Regions from separate parts of the Dietzia sp. NPDC055343 genome, predicted to be linked through region 2. Evidence: riboswitches for the same ligand, from Rfam matches in the RefSeq annotation. Region 2 holds a riboswitch; the other holds the start of a gene.

Region 1 (11,861 bases), on a different contig from region 2:
CAGGCCACGGCGCCCCGAGTTGGTCGATGCTCGCCGCCCACGCCGTGGCCACGGTGGTCGCCGCGGCGACCCTCGCGGTGGTGGCCGGCGTGCTGGGCTGGCTGGCCGCCCGCGCCGGGCAGCTGACCATCGGGCGCCTCTGCGCAGTCGACCGGGCCAGCACCGTGCCACCGGCGAACACGCCCCGCGCGGCCTCCGACCGGTTCCTGCTGTCACGCGGACTCCTTCGCGGGCCGCCCGTCGTCCGGGGCGCGCGGGGCTGAGCATCGAGCGGCTCCGGTCCGGAGCTCCACGATGCCCCCGCCAGTGCGGTGGATGTGGCGCGTCGTCGTCACCATGACGACCACGTTCGCCATGGTGACGACCATGCCGCCGACCCCGCGCGCTCCCCTGCAGAACTCATCAACCCCCGCCTGACCCGCGGGGGCCCATCACCGGTGATCCCGCCGTCGCGTGTGCCGTGAGGCCGAGGCGCGATTCCGCTCGTCCCGGCCCGCCGCGTGCGAGCAGGACCGCGGCTCGGCGCATGGCGAGCAGGACACCGGCATCTGCGAGAGGTATCAGCCATGTCTGTGGCACCCACGACTGCCGAACACGCCCGACCACCGAAACCCACCCGACCGGCGCGAACAACCGGACCCGTCGCCGAACAACTCAGGGCGATCCTGGCCCGGATCCACTTCTACGCGGGGCTGTTCGTGGCCCCGTTCCTCATCGTCGCCGCGCTGTCCGGCGCGCTCTACGCGATGTCCCCCACGCTGGAGAAGCTCGCCTACCAGGATCAGATCTCCGCGACGACAACGACGACGACAACGAGCACACCCTTGGCCGAGCAGATCGCGGCCGCCCGGGACCGCCAGCCCGGCCTCGATCTGGTCGAGGTCTGGCCCGCCGACGAACCCGGGATCGCCACCCGCGTCCTCTTCGCCGACGACTCGCTCCCCGAGGGCGTGAACCGTGCCGTCTTCGTGGACCCCGCGGACGCGTCCGTGAACGGTGTGCTGACCAGCTACTCGGGCGTCGGTGAGCTCCCCGTGCGCAGCTGGATCTCCGGCCTGCACAGTGACCTGCACCTCGGCACCGCGGGGGCGATCTACTCGGAACTCGCCGCCTCCTGGCTGCTCATCCTCACGCTGAGCGGGCTGTTCCTGTGGTGGCGTAAGACCCGCACCGCCAGGTCCGCGCGTCGGGCCGCGATGCTGCGGGGCGTTCCCGGGCGACCGGGAACGCGTCGCAAGACCATGTCCCTGCACGCGACCCTCGGCACCTGGTTCGCCGCGATCCTCCTCGGGATCGCCACGACGGGCCTGACCTGGTCCACCTACACCGGCGGGAACATCGATTCGGTGGTCTCGGCGATGAACTGGCGATCAGACCCCCTGCAGACCTCGATCAGTGGTGATGCCGCCACAGCCGACGCGCACACGGAGCACCGGGGCCACTCCGCCCAGCACGCAGGGCACCGATCCCCCACCGAACAGGCCCCCTCGGTCCTCGACGCGGCCCGCCACGCCGGACTGGACGGCCCGCTCCGGATGAGCGCGCCCGCCGACGCGGACTCGGCGTGGACGGTCAGCCAGCTGTGGGGACCGTGGGTGTTCAGCTCGGACTCGGTCGCCGTCTCGGGGGACGACGGGCGGATCGTCGACCGGCTCGACTTCGGGGACCTGTCTCCGTACTCCAAGCTCTCGTCCTGGGGCATCTACCTGCACATGGGGATCATGTTCGGGCTCCCGCTACAGATCGCCCTCGCCGCGACGGCACTGGCGGTCGTGGCGCTCGCGATCTCGGGGTACCGAATGTGGTGGAAGCGCCGCCCGACCCGGGGCGGACTTCCCGCGCCCCTGGGGAAGACCGCCGGGCTCACCTGGCAGGTCTATGCGATCGCCACAGCCGCCGCGGTGGGGCTCGGGACATTCATGCCACTGCTGGGGATCTCGTTGGCGGTCTTCGTCGTCGTCGACATCGTGGTCACCCGCCGCGCCACCGTCACGGCCCGTACGGCCGGACCCACCACCCCGGCCGGGCCCCGCTCGTAACCCTGCTCGCGTGACCGACCCGCGGTGCGGCACCTGCCGCGCTGCGGGTCGGTCCCCGTCACGCCCGTGCGCATCTGCCGCAGCGCCCCTCCCAACAGGGGCGCGACCCTACAGTGAAGGCGTGCAGACCTTGTTCATTGTCATCTCCGTTGTCATCAACACGGTTCTGGTCGCCTGGACGGTCCGGCGGCTGATGGGCGGGCCCGTGGGGTGGCCGCGGATCTTCGTGTTCTCGTTCATCGTCGCCCTCGTCGCCAATCCCCTCCTGCTCACCACACTCGAACACACGGGCATCGACAACCCGTCCGCCCCGGAGCACATCTGGAGCACGGTCGCCATCTCGGTGCTCTTCATCGCCTGGGTCATCGCGTTCGAGATCAGCATCCTCGTGGTGACCGAGATCCTCGTGCCCACGGGAAACCTGCCGGGCCCGATCGAGTTCGTGCGCGGGATGCCCGGCTGGTTCCGGCGCGCCCGGCGGTTCCGGCAGATCTTCGCCATCGCCGCACGCCAGGGACTCATCGGCTACCTCGGCCGGTCGCGTTCAGCCGTGGACCGCCTCAGCCGGCCCGACACCGCGGTCGCGCTGCGTACGGCGCTCACCGAGGGCGGGGTGACGTTCATCAAGCTGGGACAGATGCTCTCGACCCGCCCCGATCTCCTGCCTCCGGCGTACATGAACGAGTTGTCGCAGCTGCACAGCCAGGTCCCACCGGACCCCTGGGAGACCGTCCGGCAGTCCCTCACCACCGAGCTGGGCGGCCCGCCCGAGGAGCTGTTCTCGGAGTTCGATCCCGAACCGCTGGCCGCGGCCTCCCTCGGACAGGTGCACACGGCCACGCTGACGACCGGCGAGGACGTCGTGGTCAAGATCCAGCGCCCGTCGGCCGACGCGACCGTCCGCGCCGATCTCGACATCATCACCCGGCTGGCCCGACTGTTGGAGAAGCGGGCCGCCTGGGCCCGCCAGCTCGGAGCGGTCGACCTGGCGGAGGGATTCGGGGCCTCACTGTACGAGGAGCTGGACTACCGCACGGAGCTGCGCAACCTCACGGCCCTGGAGGGGACCGAGGGTGTGATCATCCCCGGAGCGCACCGGCGGTTCTCCACCGGGCGGATCCTCACGATGGACCGTATCGAGGGCGTCCCCCTGTCCAGCGCCGCGGACCAGATCAACGAGCTGTCCACCACAGAGCGCGAGGACCTCACCCGCACGATCCTCGAGGTGGTCCTGAGGCAGATCCTGGTCGACGGCGTCTTCCACGCCGACCTGCACGGCGGGAACATCCTGCTCACCCCCGACGGGTCGTTCGCCCTCCTCGACTTCGGCTCGGTCGGTCGCCTCGACCGCCAGGCCCGACTGGGACTGAGATCGCTGCTCATCGCCATCGACCGCCAAGACGGTGCCGCCGCGACCACCGCGCTGTGCCACATCCTCATCCCGCCGGCAGACCTCGACCTCGTGACCACGCAGTGGCTCATCGGCGACCTCATCATGCGCATCGACGGCATGCCGGCCGACGTGCTGTTCAACGACCTGTTGCGGGCGGTCGTCTCCGCCGGGTTCAAGGTCCCGTCATCCATCGCCGCGGCCTTCCGTTGCCTGGGCGCACTGGAGGGCACGCTGTCCCTTCTGGCCCCGGATATGGACGTCATCGCCACCACCCGGTCGATCGCCTCGTCGGTGTTCCGGGAGAGCCTCTCGCCCGGCCACTCCGTGCGCACGGGCATCGAGCAGGCGGCGCTGGTGGCGCCGATCGCCGAGCGAGCGCCCGCCCAACTGTCGTCGATCCTGGGACGCCTCGACCGCGACAACCTGGGGCTGAGCTTCTCTCCGCTCGCCGACCCGGCGAGCAGGGCGGTGGCCAACCACTTCGCGCAGGTCATCTCCCTGTCCGTGCTCACTGTCGTGGCGGCGTTCAGCGGTATCGCCCTGGTGCTGTCCGAGGAGGGGCCGCGGTGGTCGGACGACCTGCTGATGACCACCTACATCGGGATGGCCCTCCTGCTCATCGCCTACGTGATCGGCAGCCGCCTGGTGATCATGACGCTGCAGCGCGGGTTCCGAGAGAACACGCGAACGTCCGCCGGGTAGCGCGGTTGGTGCCGACCGGCCGGCAGGTCATCGGTGCGATCAGATCGTTCGAGACGCCGAGTCGACGCTCGCCTTAGATACTGGAGACCGACAGCCACTGATCCACGGCACGATCCGGCGCCAAGTCAGTAGCAGGATCAGGCGGCTGGGCGCCTACCGAGGTATTCGTCGATGGCCACTCGAACGACGGCGCTCATGGGCTGCCCGGTCCGCTCAGCGGAGTCTGCCACCCGGCGGCGGCGGCCTGCGTCGGTGAGCCGCACTGCGAGTGGACGGGTGTGCTCGGCGCCCTCCCTCTTGCACGGCCGACCGGGGCGATAGTCCTGACGGACCTGGGCGGCGTCGTCCAGCACCTCGTAGTCGCCGCCCTCGCTCGCATCCGCGAGCTGCGCACAATACTCCGCGCTCGTTCGTCGTGCTCACGATTCCTCCTGCGGAGATCGCAGTCGGCGGTCGACCTGGCCAGTCACATCTAGTGGCCCGCGGTCACCCCGAGCACTTCGCGGGCCACTGCCGACGTCAGCGACATGGCGTGGGAGACATGCAGTTCTCCGGCGTGGACCTGGTCGGCGACCACCTCGATCAGTGGCCCGCCGTCAGGGTCGCCGATCATTCGTTTCAGCTCTGGGCTCGGATCTGCCCGCGGGCCTACCGGTATCGAAATATCGGTGCTCCAGTACTGCCCGGATCCCCGCGTCTTCGCTGCCGTGGCGGCGCGCAGATACAGAGCTCGCTACCATCACCGGAGAGCCGTTTCACGGTTTCCGGATGTTCCGCGACGGCGGTTCGGGCCCCGGCTCCTACCCAGCGGCTCGCCGCCGCTTCGACTCCCGCTCCGGGTCGGAGGCATAGAGCCACGACTCGGCCGAGCCGGGCCGGTCCATCGCGCGGCCGACCAGAATGACCGCGGCCTGTCGTAGTCCCGCCGCCTCGACGGAGTCCGCGATGTCGGCGAGCGTGCCCCGCAGTTCCACGCGGTGCGGGCGGCTGGCGTTGGCGACCACCGCAACCGGGCAGTCTGCGCCGTGCGTCGGCACCAACCGCTCGGCGAGCTCGCGGATCCGCGTGATGGCCAGGTGCAGCACCAACGTCGCTCCGGTGGCGGCGAAGTGCTCCAGCGCCTCCGCGGGCGGCATCGCTGTGGAGCGGGCCTGAACGCGGGTGAGCACCACCGACTGCACCACCTCCGGCACGGTGAGCTCCACGCCCAGCTCGGCGGCGGCCACCGCGTACGCGGGCACGCCCGGGACCACGTCCCACGGCACCCCGGCGGTGTCGAGGCGGCGCGTCTGCTCGGCCAGCGCCGAGTACAGCGACGGATCGCCCGAGCACAGCCGCACCACGTCCAACCCCTCGGCGTGAGCGGCGGCGATCTCGGCGATGATCCCGTCCAGGTCCAGGTGCTGGGTATCGACCAGGCGGGCATCGGGCCGGCAGTGATCGAGCACGCCCTCGTCGAGGTAGGTGCCGGCGTAGAGGCAGACGTCGGCCGCCCGAAGCGCGGCCGCCGCGCGCAGTGTGAGCAGGTCAGCGGCGCCGGGGCCGGCACCCACGAAATGAACGGTCACGAGATCTCCTCTACAGATGTCTCCAGCGGTTTGACGGCGGCCCACTGCACCACCGCGCGCGCGGGCGCCCAGCCGGTGAATCCACCGATCGCGTCCGCGTGTTCCACGTGGAACCTGGTCAGTTCGCCGCCGAGTTCGGCGCGGGCGTCGAGCAGCACGCGCTCGGTCTCGACGGTGACCGCGTGTGCGACCAGCCGACCGCCCGGCCGGAGCGCATCCCAGCACAGGTCGACCAGTCCCGGAGCAGTGCCACCGCCGCCGATGAAGACGGCGTCCGGACGGGGGCACCCCTCCAGAGCCTCGGGCGCACGTCCCCGGACGACCTCGAGCGCCGGCACCCCGAGGCGGGCTGCGTTGCGACCGATCCGCTCGGCGCGGGCGTGGTTCGCCTCGACCGCGATCGTCCGGCAGCTCGGGTGGGCCCGCATCCACTCGATCCCCACCGAGCCGGCACCGGCTCCCACGTCCCAGAGCAACTCCCCGTACCCCGGGGCCAGCCGGGACAGAGCCGACGCCCGCAGGTCGCGGCGCGTGAGCTGGCCGTCGGATTCGAAGGCGTCGTCGGGAAGCCCGGGCACCATGCCCAGGCATCGCGCCGGGTGTGGGGCCGTGGGGCCGGCGTTGTCGTCGTCGTTGTCGGGGCGCCCGTCCTGCCCCGTTCCGACCCCGCACTCCACGGCCAGCACGTGCAGGGCCGGGGCCTCGTCGCCCGGCGACCACTCGCTCGCTCGACTGCGCTCGCTCGCCTCCGCGGGGGCGCCCAGGTCGGCCAGCACGGTCATTTCACTCGCGCCGAAGCCGGCGGCGGTGAGCATCGCGGCGACCTCGGCGGGCGTGTGGCGGTCCGCCGAGAGGATCAGGACCCGACGCCCGGGGGACAGTTCGCGGGCGATCGTGCGATGGTCCCGGAGCACCGCCACTGACTCGGCCGACCAGCCCATCCGCGCACGCGCCAGTGCCACCGACGAGACGGCGGGGAGCACCGTCACCGCGTCGCGACCGAGTGCGTTGATGAGTGTTGCCCCGATGCCCGCGACCAGCGGGTCGCCCGAGGCCAGAGCCACTATCCGGCGGTCGCGGTGGCGCTCGAGGAGCGTGGGCAGACCAGGCAGAAGCGGCCGCGGCCAGGGCTCCCGTATGGCCGCCACCTCCCCCGGGATCATCGCGAGATGACGCTCCCCGCCGAGCAGCACATCGGCGTCACGGACGGCGCGACGGCGGGCCTCGTCGAGACCGTCCCAGCCGTCGCCGCCGATGCCCACCACGACCACCTGTGCGTTCATGAGCCGGAAGACTACAGCCGAGGCCGGGAGCCACGGTGCCGGAGATGGTGGGTAGCCTGGCATGCAGTCAACTGAACAACCCCACAGCACGAGGTGCCCCACGACCCGCCCAGGCGGTGCGGAGGGGAGAATCAGGGAAGCCGGTGAGAATCCGGCACAGGGCCCGCTACGGTGACCCGGCCTCTCAGACGATCGCGCACAGTGCGCACGTTCCGAGATGAGCCGGGAAGTCCGGAGACCGGCCTCGCGCTGACCGCCACTGGCAGACGAGAGCGGGAGCCCCCATGCCACAGCACTACCCTTTCAGCGCCGTCGTCGGATCCGATGACATGGCGCTCGCCCTCATCCTCACCGCGGTGTCGCCGTCGGTGGGTGGTGTCCTCATCCGCGGCGAGAAGGGCACCGCCAAGTCCACGATGGTGCGCGCGCTCACCGGCGTCCTACCGCCCATCGACGTGGTGGCCGGCGATCGCTTCTCCTCCGCGCCCACCGACCGCGGCACCGAGACCCCCGACGGCCGGATCCCCGCCGACGCCCCTGTCGAGCAGCGTGCCGTCCGCCTGGTCGAGCTGCCGATCGGCGTGTCCGAGGACCGCATCACCGGCTCTCTCCATCTGGAGAGCGCGCTCAGTGACGGCGTCACCGTCTTCGAGCCCGGCCTGCTCGCGCGGGCCCACCGCGGCCTGCTGTACGTGGACGAGGTCAACCTCCTGCACGACCACGTGGTGGACCTTCTCCTGGACGCCGCCGCGATGGGCCGCGTGACCGTCGAGCGCGACGGCGTCTCGGTGGACCACGCCGCGCGCTTCGTGCTGATCGGCACCATGAACCCCGAGGAGGGCGAGCTCCGGCCCCAGCTGCTGGACCGATTCGGCCTCACCGTGGAGGTGGCCGCCCCGCGCGACCCCGAACTCCGGGCCGAGGTGGTGCGCCGTCGCATCGCGTTCGAATCCGACCCGACCGGGTTCGCCTCGAGCTTCGCCGCCGACGAGGCCGCGCTGGCCGAGCGGATCGTCGCCGCGCGCGAGCTGGTCGACCGCGTGCCGATGTCGCCGTGGGCACTGGCCACCATCGCGCGGGTCTGCGCCGGGTTCGACGTGGACGGCATGCGCGCCGACATCGTCACCGCCCGCACCGCCGCCGCGCACGCCGCCTGGCAGGGCCGGGCGCGGATCACGCGCGAGGACATCCGCGTCGCCGCGCGCATGGCGCTACCCCACCGCCGTCGGCGCGCCCCCTTCGATGCGCCGGGCCTCGACGAGGACCTGTTGGAGAGGTTGTTGGGCGACGACGACGAGCCCGACCCCGAGCCCGACGGGGATCCGGACACCGAGTCCACGGATCGCGCCGAGACCCCGGACGGGCAGCCGGGCACCGACGGGGCTCACGAAGCGGACGCCCCCCGGGATGCGGACCCGGCCGATGCAAGCGCCGCCGACGACGCCCGTACTGACCCCGGCACGGACACCCGCCCGGACGCAGACCTCGACGCCGGCCGCGGCACCGAGGAGTCCCACACCGGCCACGACACCGCAGACCCGCAGCGTCCCGACGCGGAGCAGGGTCCCGACGTCGCCGAGGAGGGCGACCAGGGCGACTCCCCGGCCGGGGCGCCCGGTGGCATCCCGCCCGGCACCGTGGCCTCCGCCGCGGACCCGTACCGCACCCGGCTGCTGTCCGTCGCCGGCACCGGCCACGGCGCTGCCGGCCGCCGGTCTCGCGCGCTCACCAGCTCGGGGCGGCGGATCGGATCGGGCGACTTCACCGGCTCGGACCTGCATCTTCCCGCCACCATCCGCGCTGCCGCCAGGTGGCAGGCGGGCCGCGGCCGCACCGGGGGCCTTCAGGGCGGCCGGCTGCTGCTGGCGCCCGAGGACCTGCGCTCGGCCGTGCGCGAGGGCCGCGAGTCCAACCTCGTGCTCTTTTGCGTGGACGCCTCCGGGTCCATGGCCGCCCGCACCCGGATGGAGCAGGTCAAGACCGCCATCCTCTCGCTGCTGCTGGACGCCTATCGCCGCCGCGACACCGTGGGCCTGGTGACCTTCCGCGGGTCCGGCGCGCAGGTCGCCCTCCCGCCCACCTCCTCGGTCGACATCGCCGCGACGCGCCTGGCGGAGCTCCCCGCGGGCGGCCGCACTCCGCTGGCGGAGGGTCTGCTCGCGACCGCAGAGGTCGTGCGCCGGGAGCGGGTCCGGGATCTTCGGCGGCGGCCGCTCGTCGTCGTCGTCACCGATGGCCGCGCCACCCACGGCCCGGACGCCCTCGCACGGTCCCGCGCCGCGGCGGCCGGGCTGGCGTCGCTGGGCACTACATCCGTTGTGGTGGACTGCGAGACCGGCCGATTCCGCATGGGGCTGGCCGCCGAACTCGCCGCACAGTTGGGCGCCGAGCACGTGCCCCTGGGCGAGGTCACCGCCGAGGGGCTCACCGACACCGTCCGCGCCCGCACCCACTCACGCTCTCCCCGAAACGAGGTGGCCTGATGCCCAAGGGACAGCCCACGACCGTGCCCGACGACGGGCTCAGCACCCGCCAGCGGCGCAACCGGCCACTCGTCATGGTCCACACCGGGCCCGGCAAGGGGAAGTCGACCGCCGCGTTCGGCCTGGCGATGCGCGCCTGGAACCAGGGCTGGGACATCGGCGTGTTCCAGTTCGTCAAGTCGGCCAAGTGGCGGATCGGCGAGCAGTCCGTGATGGAGCGACTCGGCAGGCTGCATGCCGAGACAGGCGAGGGCGGGCCCGTCGAGTGGCACAAGATGGGGTCGGGCTGGTCGTGGTCGCGCAAGGACGGCACCGAGGAGGACCACGCCGCCGACGCCGCCGAGGGCTGGGCCGAGATCAAGCGCCGCCTGGCCGTCGAGCAGCACGACCTATACCTGCTCGACGAGTTCACCTACCCCATCAAGTGGGGATGGGTGGATGCTGCGGACGTGGCCGAGACCCTCGCGGCCCGGCCCGGACGGCAGCACGTGGTGATCACCGGCCGCGACGCCGACCCGAAGCTGATCGAGGTGGCCGATCTGGTCACCGAGATGGGCAAGGTCAAGCACCCGATGGATGCGGGGCAGAAGGGGCAGCGGGGCATTGAGTGGTGAGCCGGGCCGGCGCGGTCGACGCGACCCCGGCGCACACGGTGACGCGCGGTGAGCGCTGACCTGGCCCGATTCGTGGTGGCGGCGCCGGCGTCGGGGCACGGCAAGACCACCGTCGCCACGGGGCTGATGCTCGCGCTGCGGCGCGCCGGCCTGCGGGTCTCGGGCCACAAGGTGGGCCCCGATTACATCGACCCCGGCTACCACGCACTCGCCACCGGGCGGCCCGGCCGCAATCTCGACCCGCACCTCGTCGGCGAGGACCGGATCGTGCCACTGCTCCGTCACGGGGCGTCGGCGGCTGGCGGGGCCGCGGCCGACGTCGCGGTGATCGAGGGCGTGATGGGCCTCTACGACGGCCACATCGGCGGCGACGGGTTCGCCTCCACCGCGCACGTCGCCACGCTGACTGGCAGTCCGGTGATCCTGGTGGTGGACATTTCGCACGCCTCTCGCAGCATCGCGGCCGTGGTGCTGGGAATGGCGACGTACGAGCCGGGGATCCGGATCGCGGGGGTCGTGCTCAACAAGGCCGGCTCCGAGCGGCACTCCGACGAGGTCCGCCGTGCGCTGGCGCCCCTGGGCATTCCGGTGCTGGGCGTCCTGCACCGCGACGACAACGTCACCGCCCCCTCCCGCCACCTCGGCCTGGTGCCCGCCGCCGAGCGCCCCGAGGCCGCGCGGTCGCTCGATCACCTGGCCGAGCGGGTGGCGGCGTCGCTCGATTTCGAGGCCGTCATGCGGATCGCGCGGAGCGCTCCGCCGCTGGCGGGGGCGCCGTGGGACGCGGCCGAGGCGCTGGCGGGGGTCGGTGGTGGCAGGGTCAACGCGCTGGCGGGGGTCGGTGGCGGCAGGGGCGACGACGACCACGACGACAACTCAGCCCGCCCCCGCATCGCCGTGGCCGGTGGCCGGGCCTTCACGTTCCGCTACGCCGAGACTGTCGAACTGCTGGAGGCGGCCGGCTGCTCGGTTGCGGCGTTCGATCCGCTGACCGACGAGGCGCTGCCCGAGGGGACCGCAGGGATCTACCTGGGGGGCGGGTTCCCGGAGGTGCACGCCTCCGAGCTCAGTGCGAACGGGCCGATGTTGTCCTCGCTGGGCGCGGCGATCGCGGCCGGCACGCCGACCGTCGCCGAGTGCGCCGGGCTGCTGTATCTCTGTCGCACCGTCGACGGCTCGCCCATGGTCGGGGCCGTTCCCGCAGATGCCGCGATGGCTCCCCGGCTCACGCTGGCGTACCGCCGGTCGACCGCGCCCGCCGACAGCGTGCTGGCCGCCGCGGGCACCGCGGTCACGGGCCACGAGTTCCATCGCACCGCGGTCAGCCCCGCGGCCGGGGGCGCCGACGACTCCGGAACAGCACCCGCCTGGGTCAGCAGCGCCGGAGCCGAGGGGTTTGTCACCGGATCGGTACACGCCTCCTACCTGCATACCCACTGGGCTGGGCACCCGGCTCTGGCGGCGCGATTCGTCGCTCGGGTCCGGGCGTTCGCCGATACGCGTCGGCCGGCTCGACTCTGAGCATCCGGACCCGGGTGATGCCCCACCGCGCCGTGAACCGGCGCCCCGTCTGAGTCCGCCGTCTCGCGGATTCCACTCACCGGGACTTCCGGACTGTTGCCCCGCATGCCGCCCTACAGTCGGTCGTGATGTGACTCGGATCACCATGAAGATTCGAGGCTCGCTATCCGCTTGAACAAGGGAGACACCCGATGACAGATTCCGCATCCGGCTACGACGAAGCCGTGGATGTATTGGTGGTGGGCTCGGGCGGCGGCG
Region 2 (11,861 bases):
CGTGGTGGTGCTCACCGTGCTCGGGATCGGCGCCGGCGTATGGGGCGTGTTCACGCTCCCGATGGCCGCCTTTCTCGGCGCGCTTCTGCCGCTGGCCGGCGTCATCCTGGTCGCGCGCCGCGCGCATGACACCACCGCGATCGTCCTGGTGGGCGCGGCCATGACCATGGTGTTCGGCGCGCTCAACACATTCGTGCTCCTGGTGCTGGGTGACGATCACCAGCTCGGCACCGTCATGCGCTGGCTGGCCGGCGGATTCGGGGACGCCGGCTGGACCATGCTGTGGGCCCCGCTCGGCATCCTCGCGGTGGCCGGGACGGTGGTCCTGCTCTGCAGCCGCCACCTGGATCTGCTCCTGACCGGCGACGACGGCGCCACCGCGATGGGCGTCAACGTGCCTCGCTTCCGCATCCTCATGCTGCTGCTGGTCTCGCTGCTGACCGCGGGCGCCGTGGCCGTGTCCGGGACCATCGGCTTCATCGGCCTGCTGATCCCGCACCTGGCCGGCTACCTCACCGGGCGCACGTCGGTACGGCTGCTGCCGACCGCGGCCGTGCTCGGCGCCGTGGCGCTGGTGCTGGCGGACCTGGCCGCCCGGTCCGTGTCCGACGGGGCCGAGCTCCCGGTCGGCGTGGTGACCGGCGTGATCGGCGGTCCGGTGTTCCTGCTGATGTTGTGGCGTCGCTACGGGAAGGCCTCGGTATGACCACGTTGACCGCACTCGATGTCGACGCCCGCCTCGGGGGTCGACAGATCCTCGACGGGGCGGGACTGACCGTCATGCCCGGCCGGGTCACCGCACTGGTCGGCCCCAACGGCAGCGGCAAGACGACCCTGCTGCGCACCTGCTACCGGGCGCTGCCCACCACGGCCGGTCTCGTCTCGATCGACGGCGCGGACATCACCTCACTGCGCCGCCGCGCCCTGGCCCGGACGGTGGGGGTGAGCACGCAGGAACCGGTCTCGCTCGGCGGGATCACGGTCCGCGAATCAGTCCGACTCGGCCGCACCGTCAAGCGGGGCATGTTCGAACCGTTCGGCACCGACGACTCCGCTGTGGTGGACACCGTCCTGGCGCAGGTCGGGATGACGGAGCTGGCCGAGCGCGATGTGCTGGCCCTGTCGGGCGGCGAGCGGCAGCGGGTCTCGATCGCGCGCGCCCTGGCCCAGCAACCGGAGGTCCTCCTGCTCGACGAGCCCACCAATCATCTGGATCTGCACCAGCAACTGTCCGTCCTGACGCTACTGCGCAGGCTGGCCGCCGACGGCCTGGCCGTGTTGTTGACCCTGCACGACCTGCGGATGGCCACCGAGTACTGCGACGCGATGGCGGTCCTCCAGCGCGGCCGGGTGGTGGCCGACGGCCTGCCCGAGAAGGTGCTCTCCCCCGCTCTGTTGGCCGACGTGTTCGGCGTCCGCGGCGAGGTACGCCCCGGACGCGCCGGTGGCCGCACCCTCGACGTATGGGGGCTCGCCGATGAGTGACGTGCCCGGCCGCCGCGCGCGAGGAGACCACGGTGGTCACGACGACGAGGGCCGCGCGCCCGGGGCCGTGGCCTCGGCGTACGAGCGCGTCTCGGGCCCGCTCGGGGATTTTGCCCGCACGATCGAGCACGGGCCGCGGGTCCTGCCCGGATCGGTGCTGACGGACCCGCGGTGGCTCGCCCGGCGGGTGGCCGACACCGGCCGACGATGGAGTCACGACGATCCGCGGGTCAACGGCACCCTGTGGTGGTATTCGGCCAGCTCATCACTGGTCGCGGCGCCGCTGACGATGCTGCTGACCGCCGGCCTCGCCCCGGATCCGCGGCCGGAGCGGCTCACCGTGTCACTGCAGCCCAACGGCTACCTCAAGGCCGCCCGGTCGGACCGGCTGCTCGCCTCTGTCGAGGAGTTCGCGGACGCGCTCTGCCAGGCGCACGCCGAGGTGATCACCGCGCTGGCGGAGGTTTCCGGGGCGACGCCGCGGGCCCTGTGGGCTATCGCCACGGACTCCATCGGGAACCGGGCGCTGGAGGCGGGTCGGGCGGTGGGCGACGGGGACCGTGTGGACGGCGCCGGGGGCGGCGGCGCAGACAGGGGCGCCGCCCTGGCCCGGACTGTCTGCCGCCCACCCCTCCTGCCGGTGCGGTACGTGGACGTCGACGGGCCGCAGCGCTCCCGACGTTTCGTCCGCCGCAGTTCCTGCTGCCTCATCTATGTGGCCACCGGCGGGGACAAATGCGTCAGTTGCCCTCGCCGGACTCCGCAGGATCGGCAACATCAGCTGACCCTCCGGTCGTGAGCGGTACCGCCATGCCCACCGGTCACGCAGACCTGGGCTGAGGCTGGCCCGGCCGGGCGGCGCCGTCGAGCCGCCCGGCCAGGGTAGCCGGTCAGCGCTTGCGGGCGCTGTTGCTCACCTTCTGCAGAAGCTCTTTTGCCCTGCGCTGGTTCTCGGGCTTCGCGGCCTCGCGTCGGACCACGTCAACGGCCTTGAGGGCGATCCCGCTCTTGATGGTCTTACCCAGAAATCCCATCGTGCACCTCCATGTGTCGGGAGCGCCAGCGTAGGCACGGTGCACGCGGCCCGCGACCGGCCGCCGGTGACTGGTTCAGCCGACCACGGCGGTGAGCAGGTCCGACAACCCGGCGACCGCTCCGATCACCGTGATCGCCGGCGGCTCGATCCCCGCCTCGGCGCAGGCCGCGGCGATCGTGGCCGCTGTCCCGTGCAGGATCCGCTGCGTGGGCATCGACCCGTCGGCGACGGTCACCGCCGGGGTGTCGGCGGGCAGGCCCTGTGCGAGGAGTTCAGCGGTGATCGCCTCGAGGTTCGTCACGGCCATGAGCAGCACCAAGGTGGTCCCCGACCGGGCCAACGCGCCGTAGTCGAGGGTCGACTGCGGGCTGCCCGGCGGGACGTGCCCGGAAATGACCGACACCCCCTGAGACAGGCCGCGATGGGTCGCGGGAACGCCGGCGAGGGCCGGGACCGCCAGCGCCGAGGTGACGCCCGGGATCACTCTCACCGGCACCCCGGCGGCCGTACACGCGAGGTACTCCTCGCCGCCGCGGCCGAACAGGAAGCTGTCGCCACCCTTGAGGCGCACGACCATCCGGCCGCGCCGTGCCTGGTCGACGAGGATCCGGTTGATCTCCTCCTGCGGGGTCGCCCGGCCGAAGGGGATCTTGCCCACGTCGATCACCTCGATGCGTGCGTCCAACTCCTCGAGCACCGCGACCGGGCCCAGGCGGTCGGTCACCACCACGTCGGCGGCGAAGAGCGCCTCCCGCCCGGCGACGGTCATCAGCCCGGGGTCTCCGGGCCCACCGCCCACCAGCACCACCTGACCGGTGATCGCCTCCGTCGCAGCCGTCACGTCATCGTCCTCTCGTCACGTTCTGTCTCGCGCCCGCCACCACGTCGGAGCAGGTACACGTCCATCACCCAACCGTGCTCGGCGCGCAGCCGGTCGCGTTCGGCCCGCAGCTCATCGAGCACGTCGCCGACCCGCCCGGCGGCCAGCGTCTCGCCGACATCGCCGAGATTGCCGCCCCACCAGATGCGCCAGTCGTCCAGGCCGTCGAGCGGCAGGTCGGAGTTGAGCATCACCACCACGTTGTCGGCGCCCGCGGCCACGACCTCGCGCAGCCGCCGGCCGGTGGTGACGGTGATCGTGGCGCCGATCTCGTGCAGGACGAGCCGATGTCGCGCGGCCAGGACCTGCAGCGCGGAGATGCCCGGCAGCACCCGGACGTCGAGGTCCAGGCGCCCGCGCTCGGCGATCCGGTCGAGAATCCGCAGCGTCGAGTCGTAGAACGCGGGGTCTCCCCACACGGGGATCGCCACGTCCCCGGGCCGTTCGGTGAGGATCTGCTCCCAGGCCAGTGCGCGGGCCTGGTGCCAGTCCAGGACCACGCCGCGGTAGTCACCGTGGGTGGAGGTCGACGACGACGAGCGGTCCCTCTCCGGATCCTGTACCCCCACCAGCTCGAGCCCCGGGGCGTGCCGGCCCAGGAGCTCGACGCGCCTGGTGAACAGCGGATCGCCCGGACGCTTGAGGGCGGCCACCGCATAGTCGGACGCCTGTAGAGCATGTACCGCCTCGACGGTGATCTGATCGAGTCCGCCGGAGCCGATACCCACCACGTGGATCCGCCGCGTCGGCGAGTCCGCGGCGGCCGCGGGTCGGTCAGTCACCGTGGGCATCCTCGAGGTCGCCCTCGACGTCCAGGTAGAGCTGTCGCATCTGATCCATGAGCGCGGCGTCGGGCTCGGCCCACAGGCCGCGGTCGGCGGCCTCGGTCAGCCTCTCGATCATCCCGCGCAGCGCCCACGGGTTGGACCGTCTCAAGAAGTCCTGGTTGGTCTCGTCCAGCACGTACTCGCGGGTCAGCGTCTCGTACATCCAGTCGTGCACCACGCCGGCGGTGGCGTCGAACCCGAACAGGTAGTCCACGGTCGCGGCCAGCTCGAAGGCCCCCTTGTACCCGTGCCGCTGCATGGCCGCGATCCACCGCGGATTGACCACCCGGGCGCGGAACACCCGGACGGTCTCCTCGGCCAGCGTGCGGGTGCGTACCGCGTCGGGCGTGGTGGAGTCGCCCACATACGCCCTCGGCTCGGCCCCGGTGAGCGCGCGCACGGTGGCGATCATGCCGCCGTGGTACTGGAAGTAGTCGTCCGAATCGGCGATGTCGTGCTCGCGGGTGTCGATGTTCTTCGCGGCCACGGCGATGCGCCGGTAGTTCGTCCGCATGTCGTCGGCCGCCGGCACGCCGTCGAGGTCGCGGCCGTAGGCGTACCCGCCCCAGCGGGTGTAGACCTCCGCCAGGTCGCGGTCGTCGCGCCAGTTGCCGGCCTCGATGGTCTGCAACAGGCCCGCCCCGTACGAACCGGGAGCGGAGCCGAAGATCCGCGTGGTGGCACGCCGCTGATCGGTGTGCTCGGCCAGATCGGCGCGGGCGTGGGCGGCCACGAAGTTCTGCTCGTCGGGCTCGTCCAGACCGGCGACCAGTTGCACCGCGTCGTCGATCATGGCGATGACGTGCGGGAACGCATCCCGGAAGAAGCCCGAGATGCGGACGGTCACGTCGATGCGCGGACGCCCCAGTTCGTCGGCCGGGATCACCTCGAGGCCGTTGACCCGCCGGGAGGCCTCGTCCCACTGCGGTCGCACGCCGAGCAGGGCCAGCACCTCGGCGATGTCGTCACCGGAGGTACGCATGGCCGAGGTACCCCAGATGGACAGCCCCACCGAGGCCGGGTACCCACCGGTCTCGGACACGTGGCGCTCGAGCAGCGAGTCGGCCATGAGCTGACCGGTCTCCCAGGCCAGGCGCGACGGGATGGCCCGCGGGTCCACGGTGTAGAAGTTGCGGCCCGTGGGCAGCACGTTGACCAGGCCACGCAGCGGGGAGCCCGACGGCCCGGCCGGGATGAAGCCCCCGTCGAGTGCATGCAGGACCCCGTCCATCTCGTCCACCGTGGCGGCCAGGCGCGGGACGACCTCGCGGGCGGCGAACTCGAGGACGCGGGCGACGTCGTCGCGGCCGGTCACGTTGTCGTCGTCGCCCCCTTCCGCGGCGCCGGAGTCGCGGGCGAGGTCACCGCCCGCGCCGAGCCCTGCAGCGCCAATACCTGCTCCGACCCCCGCGGCAGCGAGGACCTCGGGCACCGCGGCGGCGTCCCAGTCGCGCGCGTCCATCGCCACGACCAGCTCGCGGGCCAGCGCCTCGATGCGGTCCACCTCCTCGGTGGGTGCGCCCTCGGCCAGCCCCAGCGCGCGGCGAAGGCCCGGAACCGCGGCGGACTCGCCGCCCCACACCTGCGAGGCCCGCAGGATCGCCAGCACCAGGTTGACGCGTGCCTGGCCCTCGGGCGCCTGGCCGAGTACGTGGAGGCCGTCGCGGATCTGGACGTCCTTGATCTCGCACAGCCAGCCGTCGACGTGGAGGAGGAAGTCGTCGAACTCCTCGTCGCCCGGCTGCTGCTCCAGGCCCAGGTCCTCGTGCATGTGAGCCGAGCGCATGAGGGTCCAGATCTGGTCGCGGATGGCGCCGAGCTTGCCCGGGTCCATCGCGGCGATGTTGCCGTACTCGTCCAGCAGTTGCTCGAGCCGGGCGATGTCGCCGTACGACTCCGCACGGGCCATCGGCGGCACCAGGTGGTCGACGATCGTGGCGTGCGCCCGGCGCTTGGCCTGCGCGCCCTCGCCGGGGTCGTTGACGAGGAACGGGTAGATCAGCGGCATCTCGGCGATCGCCGCGTCGGTCGCGCAGTCCGCCGACAGCGCCGCGTTCTTACCCGGCAGCCACTCCAGCGAGCCGTGCTTGCCCAAGTGGACCAACGCGTGCGCGCCGAACCCGCGGGACAGCCAGCGGTAGGCGGCCAGGTAGTGATGCGACGGCGCGAGCTCGGGGTCGTGGTAGATCGCCACCGGGTTCTCGCCGAACCCGCGGGGCGGCTGGATGAGCAGCACCACGTTGCCGGCCTGCAGCGTCGCGAGGACGATCTCGCCGGCGTCGTTGACGAACAGCTCGCCGGGTGCCTCGCCCCACGCCTCGACCATCTCCTCGCGCAGCGCCGGAGACAGGTCCTCGGTCCAGCGCAGGTAGTCGGAGGTGCTGATCCGCACGTGGGAGTCGGTGAGCTGGGCCGTGGTCAGCCACTCCTCGTCCTGGCCGCCGGCGTCGATGAGCGCGTGGATGAGGGCGTCGCCGGCGGCGGTGTCGTCGGCGAAACCGGCGTCCTGCCCACTGCCGGCGCCGTCCCCGGCACCGTCACCGGCCACGCTCCCGCCCTCGCCGGAGCGGGTGAGGAAGCGGGCGATCGGGCCGTCGTCCGGGCCCAGATCATAGCCCTCCTCGCGCATGCGGCGCAGCAGCCGGATGGTGGAGACGGGCGTGTCCAGGCCGACGGCGTTGCCGATGCGCGAGTGCTTGGTGGGGTATGCCGAGAGCACGAGCGCGATCCGGCGCTCGGCCCGCGGGATGTGCCGCAGCCGGGCGTGGGCCACGGCGATCCCGGCCACGCGCGCGCAGCGTTCGGGGTCGGCGACGTAGCGGGGCAGGCCGTCGGCGTCGATCTCCTTGAACGAGAACGGGACGGTGATGATGCGGCCGTCGAACTCGGGGATCGCGATCTGGCTGGCCGAGTCGAGCGGGTTCACGCCGTCGTCGGAGCCCTCCCAGTCGTCGCGGCCCCAGGTCAGGCACAGCCCCTGCAGGATCGGGATGTCCAGCGCGGCGATGCGTTCGACGTCCCAGCTCTCGTCGTCGCCCCCGGCCCCCGCGGCGCCGGGCGTGGTCCCGCCGGCGGCGAGGACCGTCACGACCAGCGCGTCGAGCGTCCCGAGCGCGTCGAACAGCTCGTCCGGCGCCGACCGCAGCGAGCCGGCGAACACCGGCACGCCCACGGCCTCGCCGGTGGCGTCGATCGCGTCCGCCAGCGCGTGCGCGAAGCCCGCGTTGCCGCTCACCTCGTGGGCGCGGTAGTAGAGCACGCCGACGCGCGGCAGGTCGCCCGGCGCGTGATCCAGGGCGTGGCCGCCCGGCGACTGGTCAGTTCCGCTCACGTTTTCCCAGGTCACGCTCCGGGGATCGCGTGATCTCTGACCACTCGCCGCGTCCGCGGCCCGCGGCCGCTCCGCGATCCCCCACTCCGGCACGCTCTCCGGCGGTTCGAACCCGGTTCCGGTGAGCAGGACGGTGTCCGAGAGGAAGGCGTGCAGCTGCGCGAGGTTGGCGGGCCCGCCCTCGGCGAGGTAGCGGTGCGCCTCGGCGGCGGTGCCGATGGGGACGGTGGAGACCTCCATGAGGTCCGCGTCCGGGGACTGTTCGCCGCCCAGGACGACGACGGGCACGCCGGCGCCCAGCACCGCCTCGAAGCCGTGGTCCCACGAGCGCCTGGATCCGAGGATCCTGACGACGACGAGGTCGGCCCGGGTGAGCAGGTGCGGGAGGTCGGTCTCCACGTCGATGCGTGACGGGTTGCCGAGCGTGAACGCCGCCCCGGATTCCCGCGCGGAGAGCAGGTCCGTGTCGGACGTGGACAGCAGTGCGATGCGGGGAGCACGCGAATCGGACGACTCGGGTGTTGCCGCGGCGTCGTCAGGGGACGCCGAACGCCGGTCTTGGCGCATGTTCTTCTCCAAACCCTCGTGGAACATGTCGCCGTGGCCGGTCTCCTGGCTTTCGCATCGACGCCACGCGACCGACCTTCCCGGGCTGGTGAGCCCAGTGGCCTCCGCCCCATGAGGGACGGACGAGGGTCGCGGAACTCCGCGACTACAGTGGCGAGGGCCGCGCCGGCTTCTCCTCCGGCTTCCCGAACACCACGGCACCGCCGAGACTATCGGCCGCCGCCGGCGCCCGGCCCGCCGCCCTGGGTTCGACGGCGTCCGCGTAGGCTCCAGGGGCATCCCACGGCGAGGAACCCGGTGCGATTCCGGGGCGGTTCCGCCACTGTGAAGCCCTGACCAGGGCCGTCAGCCAGATACTGGCCGAGGGATGGACGTGCGGTCACTCCCGCGCCGACTTCGACTTCTGACCGGGGCGAGAACCCCGAGGAGGACCCATGCCTGGTGCCGTCCGGCCGCCGCGTCGCTATGACTACATCGACGACGGCCCCGCCATCTACCTGGATTCCTTCGCCACCATCCGGCGGGAGACCGATCTCTCGCGGATCCCCGGCGACGCCGAGAAGCTCGCGGTCCGCATGGTGCACGGCACGGGTCAGACGGATCTGACCGCCGACCTGCAGGTGCATGCCGGACTCGTCGACGCCGCACGCTCGGCCCTCGACGCCGGAGCGCCGATCCTCTGCGACGCCCACATGGTCGCCTCGGGCGTCACCCGCGCACGGCTGCCGCGGGACAACGACGTGGTGTGCACACTGAACGACCCGCAGGTCCCCGAGCTGGCCCGACAGATGGGCACCACCCGCTCCGCGGCCGCGTTGGCCCTGTGGGGTGACCGGCTCGACGGCGCCGTGGTGGCGATCGGCAACGCCCCCACCGCCCTGTTCCACCTGCTCGAGATGCTGCTCGACGGCGCGCCCCGGCCCGCGGCGGTCATCGGCTGCCCGGTCGGCTTCATCGGAGCGGCCGAATCCAAGGCGGCACTGGCCGATTTCGCCAGCGACCACGGGATCGACATCCCGTTCGTCACCGTGCACGGCCGCCGCGGCGGCTCGGCGATGACCGCCTCCGCCGTCAACGCCCTGGCGCAGGACGCCGAGTGAGCGGCGGGATGACCGGCGCGGATGCCCCCGGTGTGGCCGGCGACGCTGACGTAGGCGCAGAAGCGGGTGCTGGCGCGGGTCGTCTCTACGGCGTCGGCGTGGGGCCGGGAGACCCCGAGCTCATGACCCTCAAGGCCGCCCGACTGATCGGTGCCGCCGACGTGGTGGCCTTCCACGCCGGGCGCGGCAAGCAGTCCAACGCCCGGCGCATCGCCGCCGACCTCATCCCCGCCGGCGCGATCGAGGAGGTGCTCGAGTACCCGGTCACCACGGGCCTGACCGAGCATCCGGGCGGGTACGCGGGCGCGATCGCGGACTTCTACGAGCGCAGCGCGCAGCGTCTTGCCGAGCACCTCGCCGCGGGCCGTGACGTGGTCCTGCTGGCCGAGGGCGACCCGCTCTTCTACGGCTCGTTCATGTACATGCACGACCGGCTCGCGGAGCGGTTCCTCACCGAGATCGTGCCCGGGGTGCCGGCCTTCGCCGCCGCCACCGCCGCGGCCGCGACCCCGCTGGTCAGGCAGACCGACGTGCTCACCGTGCTGCCCGGAACGCTTCCCGAGCCCGAGCTCGCCCGGCGACTGGCCGATACCGACGGCGCGATCATCATGAAGCTCGGCCGCAACTTCCCCGCCGTGCGCCGGGCGCTCGAATCCGCCGGGCGACTCGACGGCGCGGTGTACGTCGAGCGCGCCTCGACGGATGCAGAGGCGCATCACCCGGCTCGCGAGGTCGACCCGGAGACCGTGCCGTACTTCTCCCTCGTCGTCGTCCCCGGGGACTCCCACCACCACGACCCCACCGGCCGCCGACCCGCACAGCTGACCGCGCCGACCCCCGACCCCGCCGCTCCCGGCGCCCGCGGCGTCGTGCACGTGGTGGGGCTGGGGCCCGGGCCGGACGACTGGCTCACGCCGGAGGCCGCGCGCGTACTCGCCGAGGTGGACCACGTGGTGGGCTACGCGCCGTACGTCAACCGGGTGCCGCAGCGGCCCGGTCTGCGGCGGCACAGCTCCGGCAACACCGTGGAGGTCGACCGGGCGGGTCTCGCCCTGGAGTTGGCGGCCACGGGCGAGCAGGTGGCCGTGGTCTCCGGCGGTGACGCGGGCGTGTTCGGTATGGCGTCGGCGGTGTTCGAGGCCGCCGAGGGCCCGCGGCACGACGGGGTCGACATCCGCGTGGTGCCCGGCGTCTCCGCGGTGCAGGCGGTGGCCGCGCGGGCCGGGGCGCCGATCGGCGCGGACTTCGCGGTGGTGAGCCTGTCGGACCGGCTCAAGCCGTGGGACGTGATCGCGCGCCGGCTCGACGCGATCGCCGCCGCCGACCTGGTCCTGGCCGTCTACAACCCCGCGTCCCGCTCGCGCACGCGCCAGGTCGCCGACGCCCGGGACGTGCTTCTGCGCCACCGCGACCGGGCCACTCCCGTCGTGGTGGGCCGGGACGTCGGCCGCGCCGAGGAATCGCTGACCGTCACCACGCTGGGCGAGCTCGACTGTGATGCGATCGACATGAAGTGCCTGCTCATCGTGGGCGCGTCGGGGACCCGCGTGACCGACTCCGGCCGCGTGTGGAGTCCGCGTTTCGTGCGAGCATGACGCTCGTGAACCCCGACGACCTGCACGCTGCCGACGCGGACGCGCTGTGGCGGGTGCTCGCCACCCGGCGCGACCACCGCCATTTCCACCCGACGCCGGTCCCGCGGGAGCTGATCGAGCGGCTGCTCTCGGTGTTCTCGGTGGCCCCGAGCGTGGGGCTCAGCCAGCCGTGGCACGTGACCGTGGTGCAGGACCGCGCGGTGCGCGAGGCCGTCCATGCCGGTTTCCGGGGTGTGCGCGCCGCCGAGGCCGAGCGCTTCTCCGGCGAGCGGCGCGCGCTGTACGACACGCTGCGGCTCGAGGGGATCCTCCAGGCCCCGGTCGGCCTGGTGGTGAGCCACCTCCCGCCGGACGGACCGGTGTTGGGGACGACGGCGATGCCGGCTGCGTCGGAGTACAGCGTCATCTCGGCTATCACGCTGCTCTGGTTGGCCGCGACCGCCGAGGGCCTGGGCATGGGCTGGGTGAGCCTGCTCGACCCCGAACACCTCAGCGGGTCCGTGCCGATCCCCGACGGCGCCAGGCCGCTGGCCTACCTGTGCATCGGGTACCCGTCGCTCGACCTGGACGAGCCGCTGTTGCAGACCGTCGGCTGGGGGCGGCGGCGGCCGCTGCCGGTCGACTGGGTGTGAGGAATCCCGCCACGCCGCGCTGTCCCGCCTGGCGGCGTCAACGCGCTGTCGTCGGCTACCCGCTGTCTGAGGTCACCCGTTACCGGCGGTGAAATCCGCCCGGTGGTCTCGCAGAGCCTGCGCCAGGTCGCTCGTGGCTCGAGTGGGTGCCCGGCGGGTCGCCAGGGCAAAGACGACGTCGGGCATCGACGGCAACTCCGGCTCCTCCAGTAGCGCCAGCCCGCCCGGGATCAGTGACTCGGCAAAGGGCATGATGCCAATGCCGCTGAGCGTGGCGGCGCGCAGTCCGGCGAGGCTGGTCGACGTCGCCGCGGTGCGGTAGGCGACGGCGTGACTTTCGAGCGCACCGACAGCCGCGTCTCGCGTCACCGAGGGCCGCGGGTAGAGAACCAGAGGCAGCGGCTCGTC

What was found. A riboswitch is a leader RNA that binds a small molecule or an ion and turns the genes downstream of it on or off. The one in region 2 is predicted to bind cobalamin.
Region 1: it holds a riboswitch for cobalamin, as region 2 does, so the genes downstream of both, ACWIE7_RS14830 (VWA domain-containing protein) here and cobN (cobaltochelatase subunit CobN) in region 2, are expected to answer to the same signal.

The regions. Positions count from the first base shown of each region.
Region 1 is NZ_JBSHMJ010000035.1:1,266-13,126, forward strand. Features, by position in the region: gene ACWIE7_RS14795 (hypothetical protein) at 1-263, shown strand, start outside; gene ACWIE7_RS14800 (hypothetical protein) at 295-417, shown strand; gene ACWIE7_RS14805 (PepSY-associated TM helix domain-containing protein) at 567-2,039, shown strand; gene ACWIE7_RS14810 (ABC1 kinase family protein) at 2,161-4,134, shown strand; gene ACWIE7_RS14815 (hypothetical protein) at 4,607-4,747, opposite strand; gene ACWIE7_RS14820 (cobalt-precorrin-4/precorrin-4 C(11)-methyltransferase) at 4,935-5,702, opposite strand; gene cbiE (precorrin-6y C5,15-methyltransferase (decarboxylating) subunit CbiE) at 5,699-6,985, opposite strand; cobalamin riboswitch at 7,060-7,246, shown strand; gene ACWIE7_RS14830 (VWA domain-containing protein) at 7,270-9,468, shown strand; gene cobO (cob(I)yrinic acid a,c-diamide adenosyltransferase) at 9,468-10,082, shown strand; gene ACWIE7_RS14840 (cobyrinate a,c-diamide synthase) at 10,209-11,603, shown strand; gene ACWIE7_RS14845 (FAD-binding protein) at 11,795-11,861, shown strand, end outside.
Region 2 is NZ_JBSHMJ010000011.1:86,301-98,161, forward strand. Features, by position in the region: gene ACWIE7_RS07680 (FecCD family ABC transporter permease) at 1-706, shown strand, start outside; gene ACWIE7_RS07685 (ABC transporter ATP-binding protein) at 703-1,485, shown strand; gene ACWIE7_RS07690 ((2Fe-2S)-binding protein) at 1,478-2,284, shown strand; gene ACWIE7_RS07695 (hypothetical protein) at 2,376-2,519, opposite strand; gene cobA (uroporphyrinogen-III C-methyltransferase) at 2,595-3,362, opposite strand; gene cobF (precorrin-6A synthase (deacetylating)) at 3,359-4,183, opposite strand; gene cobN (cobaltochelatase subunit CobN) at 4,176-8,153, opposite strand; cobalamin riboswitch at 8,145-8,338, opposite strand; cobalamin riboswitch at 8,374-8,503, shown strand; gene ACWIE7_RS07715 (precorrin-8X methylmutase) at 8,561-9,226, shown strand; gene ACWIE7_RS07720 (precorrin-2 C(20)-methyltransferase) at 9,349-10,821, shown strand; gene bluB (5,6-dimethylbenzimidazole synthase) at 10,818-11,453, shown strand; gene ACWIE7_RS07730 (LysR family transcriptional regulator) at 11,526-11,861, opposite strand, start outside.